Regions from separate parts of the Providencia sp. R33 genome, predicted to be linked through region 2. Evidence: predicted binding sites of a transcription regulator. Region 2 holds the regulator's gene; each other region holds the start of a gene.

The links. Region 2 encodes CRP, which controls carbon source genes, mostly activating them, when cyclic AMP is high. Its sites were predicted from a motif close to ATGTGANNNNNNTCACAT; they were not measured.
Region 1: J6836_RS06050 (sugar transporter) is a predicted target of CRP. The motif match lies at 1,357-1,374, and genes of this name have one in related genera.
Region 3: pth (aminoacyl-tRNA hydrolase) is a predicted target of CRP. The motif match lies at 2,067-2,084, and genes of this name have one in related genera.

Annotation. Positions count from the first base shown of each region.
Region 1 covers NZ_CP072453.1:1,294,601-1,298,132, reverse strand. The annotation lists gene J6836_RS06050 (sugar transporter) at 24-1,217, opposite strand; gene J6836_RS06045 (DUF2594 family protein) at 1,623-1,844, shown strand; gene J6836_RS06040 (hypothetical protein) at 2,021-2,302, opposite strand; gene J6836_RS06035 (DUF7677 family protein) at 2,471-2,779, opposite strand; gene htpX (protease HtpX) at 2,838-3,532, opposite strand, start outside.
Region 2 covers NZ_CP072453.1:4,082,954-4,086,485, reverse strand. The annotation lists gene J6836_RS19160 (YheU family protein) at 1-78, shown strand, start outside; gene J6836_RS19155 (phosphoribulokinase) at 137-1,003, shown strand; gene J6836_RS19150 (OsmC family protein) at 1,094-1,495, opposite strand; gene crp (cAMP-activated global transcriptional regulator CRP) at 1,852-2,484, shown strand; gene J6836_RS19140 (hypothetical protein) at 2,676-3,532, shown strand, end outside.
Region 3 covers NZ_CP072453.1:1,783,550-1,787,081, reverse strand. The annotation lists gene ychF (redox-regulated ATPase YchF) at 101-1,192, opposite strand; gene pth (aminoacyl-tRNA hydrolase) at 1,296-1,886, opposite strand; gene ychH (stress-induced protein YchH) at 2,186-2,452, shown strand; gene prs (ribose-phosphate diphosphokinase) at 2,767-3,532, opposite strand, start outside.

The DNA.
Region 1 (3,532 bases), 2.0 Mb from region 2:
TCTATTTAGTTAGCATATTAATGTTACGTGACTGGGGCCAGCTTATCACTCAATGTTTGGCTATAACGTCTGAATAAATAGAGACACAAAATAAATGCTATTACGCCAATAACCGCGCCCACGTAACCAATTCGCGTCATCCCCATATGCACAATCACTTGGTTACCTAGCAACGCCCCGCCACCGATCCCAATATTAAAGATACCCGAGAAGATAGCCATTGCTAAGTCCGTTGCATCCGGTGCCAAATCAATCACTTTCACCTGCATACCTAAACTAATGCACATCATCGCAATTCCCCAGAACACAGACAAGGTGATCAATGACCAGGCATTGCCTCCCATAGGCAATAGCAACAACAGGCATAGCGTCATTAAAGCTATCGCTGATGGCAAGAATATTAATGATAGTTTTGTACTATAGCGGCTAAAAATAACGCTACCAATAATACCTGCCGCGCCAAAAATCAGCAGCAATACGGTGGCAAAGTTTTGGCTTTGATGTGCTACATCACGAACAAAGGGCTCAATATAGCTATAGGCAGCAAAGTGTGCTGTCACCACTAACACCGTCAGTGCGAACATCCCAACTAGCGCAGGGCGTTTAAATAACACAGGGAGACTTTTCAATGAACCTGAATGTTCACTTGGTAAGCGAGGTAAAAAACGGATCAGTGCAATCATTGTGAATAGCGCCACGACACCAATACACAAGAAAGTCACTCGCCAGCCTAAAAACTGCCCAATAACGCGACCAATTGGCAGCCCTAAAACAGTGGCTAATGCAGTCCCCGTTGCTAACAGGCCTAGCGCTTGAGCCTTCTTACCTGCGGGTGCAACACGAATAGCCAAAGAAGCCGTAATCGACCAGAAGACCGCATGAGACAGCGCAACACCCACACGCCCAATAATCAGCACGTCAAAGTTCCACGCAAAGCCCGTAACAATATGACTAATAATAAAAATAACAAACAAGAAGCCCAGTAACTTACGACGTTCTATTTTACTGGTTAATAACATTAATGGTAATGACATCAACGCCACCACCCACGCATATATGGTGATCATCAACCCTGTATGCGCTACCGTCATGTCAAAACTGGCCGCAATATCACTTAATAATGCAACAGGGACGAACTCTGTTGTATTAAAAACGAATGCAGCAACCGCTAGCGCTAAAACGCGGATCCAAGCGGTTTTTCTTGATACTTGTGTCATTATTTATCTTGCCTTCAGTTTTCCATAAGCGAATGACACAAATCAGTTACCGACTTATGACGATGGCATATGGGAAATATATGTTTAGAACCAGACTGAAACGATTAAGCGGTGTTTTATTGTTCTATACGCCGTATTTTTGTGAATTGTATCACAACTATTTGGCTATTTTAAAGCTCGCTCTTGATATTGATAATCAACATCAAGCACTAAAGCCCAATATCAAACCTCTCTAAAAAAATATCACGACAAAAATCTTGCCAACGTTTCCAAAGAATTAATCAAATACATCATAATTTGCATGCTTTATATTCGATTACATGCATCTTATTTATCTGAAAGCACATATTATTTTTTCTATGCTACAATCCATAAAATTACTTTTTATCTTAAAGGATCGATTTAATGAAAACCCATTTTCCTACTGAGCCTGATGTCCACGCACTTGCCGATGAAGTAACATGCTTAAAAAATTTGGTCACCCATATGCTTAAAGCAATTGGCCAAGCTGATGCAGGTAAGATTTTGATCAAAATGCAACGTGAAGTTGCTCAAATGGAAGACGAAAAACAAGCAGAAACTTATACAAGCATCTTAGAACAAATTAAAACAGGCTATCGCCAATAGATTATTTAGCGATAAATGCTATTTAAAGCACAAAAGTATTCAAGAATGGATTAACTGCACAAATAACTAAGTTTTTGTTATCAAAATCATCTATCTTTATTTACGAATTAAACCATTCTTTATTCATTTAGCTCCCCCTTCAAAACCCTATGAAGGGGGCTTTTTTTTGCCTTTAATTATTGCCCTGCTTGCGTATACAAGTCATTACAATAATTAGCATACTCATCTAATGTTGTGTTCTTCGTTTGCTTATCCCAACTTTTTTGCTCTTCAAAAGCCCAAACGCGAAACACTTGTCCTAAATTTGCACCTGACATCCCAACTTCTTTGTATATCCGATGATAAAACCCTTGATCTGATTGGTAAATTTCAAATTTTATGGGGACAAGCCGTGCAGGGTTAGGCGCAGTTTGAAATGAATTACCGAAAAGTATTGTTCTAACAAGAATGTCCATCATTGCTCCCATATAAAATTAAACACATGCTAAATTATCCATAGTTAGAATTAATATAGCTTATTATGGAAGATATTAATGGCTCGCTATCAAATAAATAGGTATTTTTACGTGATAAAAATAAATGACGAGTCAGTTTTAGCTGATTTTCTAAAAATTTATATTCTCGTTTTAATTAGCGGGTATGCAATACAGCTCAGTTTCCCAATCCTCATATGGCGGGTCAATAACATATGAATGGTCGTCATACCAACGAATATAGTCTGTTGCGCGTTTTTGCGCGTGCTTGAAGTTAGTGACATCCCCATTTTCATCAAGTTCTAGGGTATTGATTAAGATGGCATACACTTGCTCAACTAAACTGGGGTTGTCAGCGCATAGTTCGACATAATCAACATCACTTAACATGTAGTGGCTACCACTAGTCATAAAATACGCGAAAGTTCTCAGTGCACCACTGACACTCGATGAAAGTCTCATTGCTATCCCTATAATTATTCCATAAAAAAAGCCACTTCAAATGAAGTGGCTTTCTGTACTATTTCAAATATTCGCCTGAGCGAAGTGCTTCAATTCGTTTGTCTAACGGCGGGTGAGACAGGAATAACTCACTGAATGCTTTACCACGTCCGTTAATACAAAATGCCATCAAACGCCCTTCCTCTTGCGGCTCATAACTGGTTTTCAGTCTTTGCAGTGCCGCGATCATTTTTTCGCGCCCAACTAATTTTGCAGAGCCTGCATCAGCATGGAATTCACGATAGCGAGAGAACCACATGGTAATAATGCTCGCTAAAATACCGAATACAATTTCCAGCACCATAGAAACTGCAAAATAAACCATTGGGTTACCGTTGCTACTTTCACTTTCGTTATCATTGTTTGACATAAAGCCTGCCGCTAATTGGGCAATGATACGAGAAATAAAGATAACAAAGGTATTCACAACACCTTGCAGTAACGTCATTGTCACCATATCACCATTAGCGATATGACTGATTTCATGAGCAATAACCGCTTCAGCTTCATCGCGGCTCATATTTTCAAGTAACCCGGTGCTCACTGCAACTAGAGATGCATCACGACGAGCCCCTGTTGCAAAAGCATTAATATCAGGCGCATGGTAAATCGCCACTTGAGGCATTTGAATGCCCACTTGCTGCGCTTGGCGCTGAACCGTCGTCATTAGCCACTGTTCAGTTTGGTTACGTGGGTTTTCAATAACTTCACCAC
Region 2 (3,532 bases):
CAGTTAGTTTCTGGCGAAATTGTGCTAGTCTGGTCAGAATTGCATGAATCCGTTAATTTCATGCCTAAAGCCCGCTAACCCGCTTCGTTCGCTGTTTCTGAAATAGTGGCCATAAGCGCAACACAGGGAGTCCGCTATGTCCAAAAAACACCCGATTATTGCCATCACTGGTTCAAGCGGTGCCGGCACAACCTCAACTAGCCAAGCATTCCGTAAAATATTCCATCAATTAAATATCCAATCTGCCACGCTAGAAGGTGACAGCTTCCATCGTTATACTCGCCCTGAAATGGATATGGCGATCCGCAAAGCCAGAGAACAAGGCCGCCATATTAGTTATTTTGGCCCAGAAGCCAATGACTTTGCGCTACTTGAGCAAACACTGGTGGATTACGCCAAAACGGGCTGTGGGAAATCACGAAAATACCTACATACCTATGACGAAGCAGTTCCTTATGGTTTACAACCAGGTACATTCACCCCTTGGGAATCGTTACCCGAAAAAACGGATGTGCTGTTCTATGAGGGCTTACACGGTGGGATAGTGACACCTGAGCACAATGTCGCGCAACATGTTGATTTACTTGTCGGTGTTGTGCCTATCGTGAACTTAGAGTGGATACAAAAGCTCATCAGAGACACTACGGAGCGCGGGCACTCCCGAGAAGCGGTAATGGATTCAGTGGTACGTTCGATGGGTGACTACATTAACTACATTACACCACAATTTTCCCGTACTCATATTAACTTCCAACGCGTACCGACTGTGGATACCTCAAACCCATTTTCAGCGAAAGCCATTCCTTCACAAGATGAAAGCTTTATCGTTATTCGCTTTCGTGGGCTTGAACAGATCGATTTTCCCTACCTGCTATCAATGATATCAGGCTCTTTTATCTCTGCGATGAATACTATTGTGGTACCTGGAGGGAAATTAGGCTTAGCGATGGAATTAATTATGACACCAATAGTTGAAAAACTAATTAGTCAAAAACATAGCTAAATTGCTTTTTGATTATTAAACAAGATGCTTACCATTAATTAAGATAAGCATCTTTCAATTCAAATATATTAATAATAATTAAATTTATTTTTAATTTCTTATTTCAAAGCTGTGGGTCACTTCCACAGTTTTTTCTAACATCAACGCGACCGAACAATATTTTTCAGCCGAAAGTTGAACCGCACGTTCAACGGCTTTATCCGTTAATTCATTCCCTGTTACAATAAAATGCAAATGAATTTTAACGAAATAGCGTGGCGCTTCTTCGCGACGCTCGGAGGTTAATTTCACTTCACAGTCGGTAATGTCATTACGACCTTTTTGTAAGATGGATACCACGTCAATCGCGCTACAACCGCCCGCTGCCATTAACACCATCTCCATTGGGCTTGGTGCTTTATCGCCTGCGTTACCATCCATCATCACTTGGTGGCCTGACGCTGACTCACCTAAAAAAGAGAGTCCTTCTACCCATTTAACTCTTGCTTCCATTTTATTCCCCTTGAAATGAAATCGATTTAAAGGCTACATTGTTCCATAGATATAATGAATGTTATATCAGCTTTATTCTGCTGAAGCGATACAGGGAAGACTTTCTGTATTGAATATGCTACAAACAATACTTAGTTGATAGGATTAAGATCAAAACTCAACGTTGTATTTGATTATATTATAGTGTTGATATCAATTTGTTTACCCTAACCATGAAAAGCGATTGATGCAATGTTGCTCTTCCTATTATTTAGGGTATATAAGACAAATTAATATGCTAAGCTAGTGACTTTAAAGCCAGCCTTTCTGGTACGCTTTTTCCGGATGGCTGCAATAACATACAGAGGATAACGCTAATGGTTCTCGGCAAGCCACAAACAGACCCTACTCTTGAATGGTTTTTGTCACACTGCCATATTCATAAGTATCCATCCAAGAGCACACTGATCCATCAGGGTGAGAAAGCAGAAACCCTTTACTACATAGTTAAAGGTTCAGTGGCTGTTTTAATCAAAGATGAAGAAGGCAAAGAAATGATCCTCTCCTACCTGAATCAGGGGGATTTCATTGGTGAGCTTGGATTATTTGAAGAAGGGCAAGAACGTACTGCGTGGGTTAGAGCAAAAATCGCCTGCGAAGTTGCTGAAATTTCTTACAAAAAATTCCGTCAATTGATTCAGGTTAACCCTGATATCTTAATGCGCCTCTCTGCGCAAATGGCAAGCCGCCTACAAACCACGTCAGAAAAAGTGGGCAACCTCGCCTTCTTAGACGTGACAGGTCGTATTGCACAAACGTTACTGAATCTAGCCAAACAACCTGATGCCATGACGCATCCAGACGGGATGCAAATCAAAATCACCCGTCAGGAAATTGGCCAAATCGTTGGTTGTTCCCGTGAAACTGTCGGCCGTATTTTGAAAATGCTGGAAGATCAAAACTTAATCTCCGCGCATGGTAAAACCATTGTTGTTTACGGTACACGATAATTAACCTTTCGCCTCACTCCCTTGGTGGGGCGCACCTTTTTGAATAGCGTTATATCCTAAGTATAACGCTATTTCCCCAAAATACGGTTGTTTTATATATCATTTTTAATGAGTGTCGTTTCTTTATATTTTTCTGACTAATAATCAAACTAAGATAATGGGAGTTAACCATTATTAGGAGATTATTTGTTGTGAAATTAGATGTCAACGTCAATAAATTAGCCAGAATATCGAATAACACAAGTAATAAAAATATTGTTTTCCGAAGCCCGTCAATCATTGATAATTTAAGTATTATTAAGACATTCAATTCTGAGAATTATAAGAAAATAAACTTCGCGACTCTGACTTGTGAGTTTCAAGAAAGAGCACAACCCGAGCTAAATCGCCTCCCCTATTCACCACCTGTTGAAAAACTATTATTACCTTATACCTATCATGAAGATGATTTAATTTCCCCATCAAATATCGTTAAAAACAACATCACTATAAAAAATAATACGCCAATAAAAATTAAACTGGAATATACACCTATGAAAACCACCAACTCTAATGCTGAATTAATTAACATAGACCGAAAAAATTTTTTAATTAACGATTTTGGTATCAATAAAATAAAACAATTCTTTTATAATTCGATTGAAAAAGTACAATCAACAGGGAAGATTCAAGCTTTAGTAGTTAAAAACAAACTTAACCCTAGAAAGGAAGATTTATACAGCGTTAAGTTTTATAATAAAAATGAAATGACTGAAATACAAAAAACTAACAAACAAAATGCAGAAACAGTAAACGAAGAAAAAAACCCTCCTATATCATTTTCAGGTAAGGATAAAGAACAATTTAATCAAGCTAAGAACCTAAAAAATAGAATTCACGAGCTCGAAAAAGAGATATCATCCCGTAAAGATTTTAACAAATTAGGTGATAAATTTAAATATACCAAATCCACCCAAAATTTAATTAATGAATGTATTTCCTCTCCATCTAATAAAAGAGATACTACATTTAGCGCTACCATTGAAACTATGAATGAAGTTATTAATAA
Region 3 (3,532 bases), 2.3 Mb from region 2:
GAGACATAAAACAGCATAAAATCCAGTTAATATTATGAATTTTATGCTGTTTTATTATGAAGTGATACGTTGTGAAACAGTATGAGACTAGAGTATAAGTTTACACATTAAACAAGAAGTTCAGGACATCACCGTCTTTAACGATGTAGTCTTTTCCTTCTGCGCGCATTTTACCTGCCTCTTTTGCACCTTGTTCACCGCGGTACTGAATGAAATCAGCAAATGCGATGGTTTGAGCACGGATAAAGCCTTTTTCGAAGTCAGTATGGATTTTACCAGCCGCTTGTGGCGCAGTTGCACCGACAGGGATTGTCCATGCACGAACTTCTTTAACACCCGCGGTGAAGTAAGTTTGCAGGTTTAGTAATTCATAACCAGCACGAATAACGCGGTTTAAGCCAGGCTCTTCGATGCCTAAATCAGCCATAAATTCGTCGCGTTCTTCATCATCTAACTCAGCGATGTCGGACTCGATAGCGGCACACACAGGCACAACCACAGAACCTTCGGCTTGCGCAATTTCATACACTTTGTCTAAGAAAGGGTTATTTTCAAAACCATCTTCGTTGACGTTCGCGATATACATGGTTGGTTTTAACGTTAAAAAGCTTAAATAGCGGATTGCGGCTTTATCTTCAGTGGTTAAATCCAATGTACGCAGCATGCCTGCTTGCTCTAAATGTGGCAGGCATTTTTCTAACGCTTCTAATTCTGCTTTCGCGTCTTTATCGCCACCTTTAGCACGTTTTTGTACGCGGTGAATAGCACGTTCACAGGTATCAAGGTCAGCTAAAGCTAGTTCGGTATTGATAACATCAATATCTTCAGCGGGGTTAACTTGGCCAGCAACGTGGATAATATTGTCATCTTCAAAACAACGTACAACGTGGCCGATAGCTTCGGTTTCACGGATGTTAGTTAAGAATTGGTTACCGAGACCTTCACCTTTTGATGCGCCTTTAACCAAACCTGCAATATCCACGAATTCCATGGTGGTTGGTAAAATACGCTGTGGCTTCACGATTTCAGCTAATTGATCAAGACGTGGGTCTGGCATTGGCACAACACCCGTGTTTGGTTCAATTGTACAGAAAGGGAAGTTGGCTGCTTCGATGCCGGCTTTGGTCAATGCATTAAATAATGTGGATTTACCCACGTTTGGCAGACCAACGATACCGCATTTAAAACCCATATGTTTCTCACCTTAAATAGCGAGGGGCAGGCGAGTGCTGCACCCAATGTTTAGAAATTGGCGCTGATTATACACAAAAAGTCGATTTTGATGAAATGAACTCTTATGCAGTCGCTTTAAAGCTATGTAAACGGTTAATCGCTTTGTCCATTCCATCAGATAACAGAATGTCTGTGCACCTTACCGCTTCATCAATCGCGTCATCAATCAGTTTTTGCTCAGACATAGGTGGCTTACCTAAAACAAAACCGACAACCTTGTTTTTATCACCCGGATGGCCGATACCAATGCGTAAACGATAAAAATTTGGGTTATTGGCAAACTTGCTCTGAATGTCTTTTAACCCGTTATGGCCACCATTACTACCACCAAGCTTCATTTTTGCCACACCCGGCGGGATATCAAGCTCATCGTGGGCGACTAAAATTTCATCGAGGTTAATACGATAAAAATTTGCGATGGCCGCGACGGCTTTCCCACTGAGGTTCATAAAGGTGGTTGGTACTAATAAGCGAATATCATTACCACCAAGGTTAATGCGTGCGGTATAGCCGAAAAATTTCGGTTCTTCTTTTAAGGGTTGATTGTGGCGTTTAGCTAACAAGTCAACATACCATGCCCCTGCATTATGGCGGGTTTGCGCATATTCAGCTCCCGGATTTGCAAGGCCAACAATTAATTTAATTTTGCTCACGACGACTATTTCACTGTCAGTTTATGGAATTAATCGCCTAGTTTACCTTGTGATGTGGAGGATGTACAAAAATCCGATAAAAACATCATGCTAATTATAATTGCCATAGAAACTATTCGTTTTTTCTGCATTTTTGATAAAAAGCACTTTATGGGTAGATATTATGGATAACTTTGTACCTTGTGATGCCTATCGCAAAAAATTTTACTTAATGCACTATAATCCTTACATAAATATAAAGAATCACCGAATTTATTTACAGATGCTTGCTTATCAGTCCACTGATACTGGAGGTAGATATGAAACGGAAAAGTGCTCATTTAATTGGTAATGTTCTCATGGGATTAGGGATGGTCATGATGATTGGGAGCATTGGGGTTAACCTATTTGCCCATGTGATCAACTTTGGTTTATCTGAACTGGTTACCAACGGTTCACTCTTCGGAATTTTCGTGGGTGCAATGGTTTGGTTAGCAGGGGCGAGGGTTGGAGGACGTGAAAAAGTCGCGGATCGCTACTGGATGTTAAAACATTACGGTCGTAAAGATAATCACCGTTACCCATAATTATTTAGCGTATTAACAAGTCAGCGATAATTTTAGGTGATAGTTAGGTGATAGATTGCTGGGTGATAGTCGATGTTTTTAATGTCAAAGTCGCCTAGCTAAATAAGGTTTGTGTTTTTTAAACGACTCTTGCAAAGAAGTTGGTTATTTTTATGGCGTATAGGCTGTATGAATAGAAAACAGCCATAGAAATAGGTATCTGCAGTTTTATAACCCGCAAAAATCATAAAGCCCCTACAGATATCTGTAGGGGCTTAATTTTTGGCTGTGATTTGATTCCATCACCGTAAGAACAGGAATAACCCGAAGGGAAATTAGTGCTCGAACATTGCTGAGATTGACTCTTCGTTGCTAATGCGACGAATAGCTTCAGCCAGCATACCTGACAGCGTCAAGGTACGAACGTTAGGTAGCGCCTTGATTTCAGGAGACAGTGGAATAGTGTCACAAACAATGACTTCATCAATCACTGAATTTTTGATGTTGTCTACAGCATTGCCTGAGAAAATCGGGTGAGTTGCGTATGCGAACACACGTTTTGCACCACGTTCTTTCAGCGCTTCAGCCGCTTTACACAGGGTACCACCGGTATCAATCATATCGTCAACTAAGATGCAGTCACGACCTGAAACATCACCGATAATGTGCATAACTTGAGAAACGTTTGCGCGAGGGCGGCGTTTATCAATGATTGCCATGTCGGTGTCATTCAGGAGTTTTGCGATAGCTCTAGCACGTACCACGCCGCCGATGTCTGGAGATACAACGATTGGGTTTTCCAAGTTTTTCTGGAGCATATCTTCCAGAAGAATTGGGCTACCGAATACATTATCAACAGGAACATCAAAGAAGCCCTGGATCTGCTCTGCGTGAAGGTCAACAGTGAGAACACGGTCAACGCCAACACTGGACAGAAAATCGGCAACAACTTTAGCGGTGATTGGTACACGGGCAGAACGTACGCGACGATCCTGTCTTGCATAACCGAAGTAAGGGATAACAGCGGTAATACGACCAGCAGATGCACGGCGCAGGGCATCGACCATAACAACCAGTTCCATTAAGTTGTCATTAGTTGGT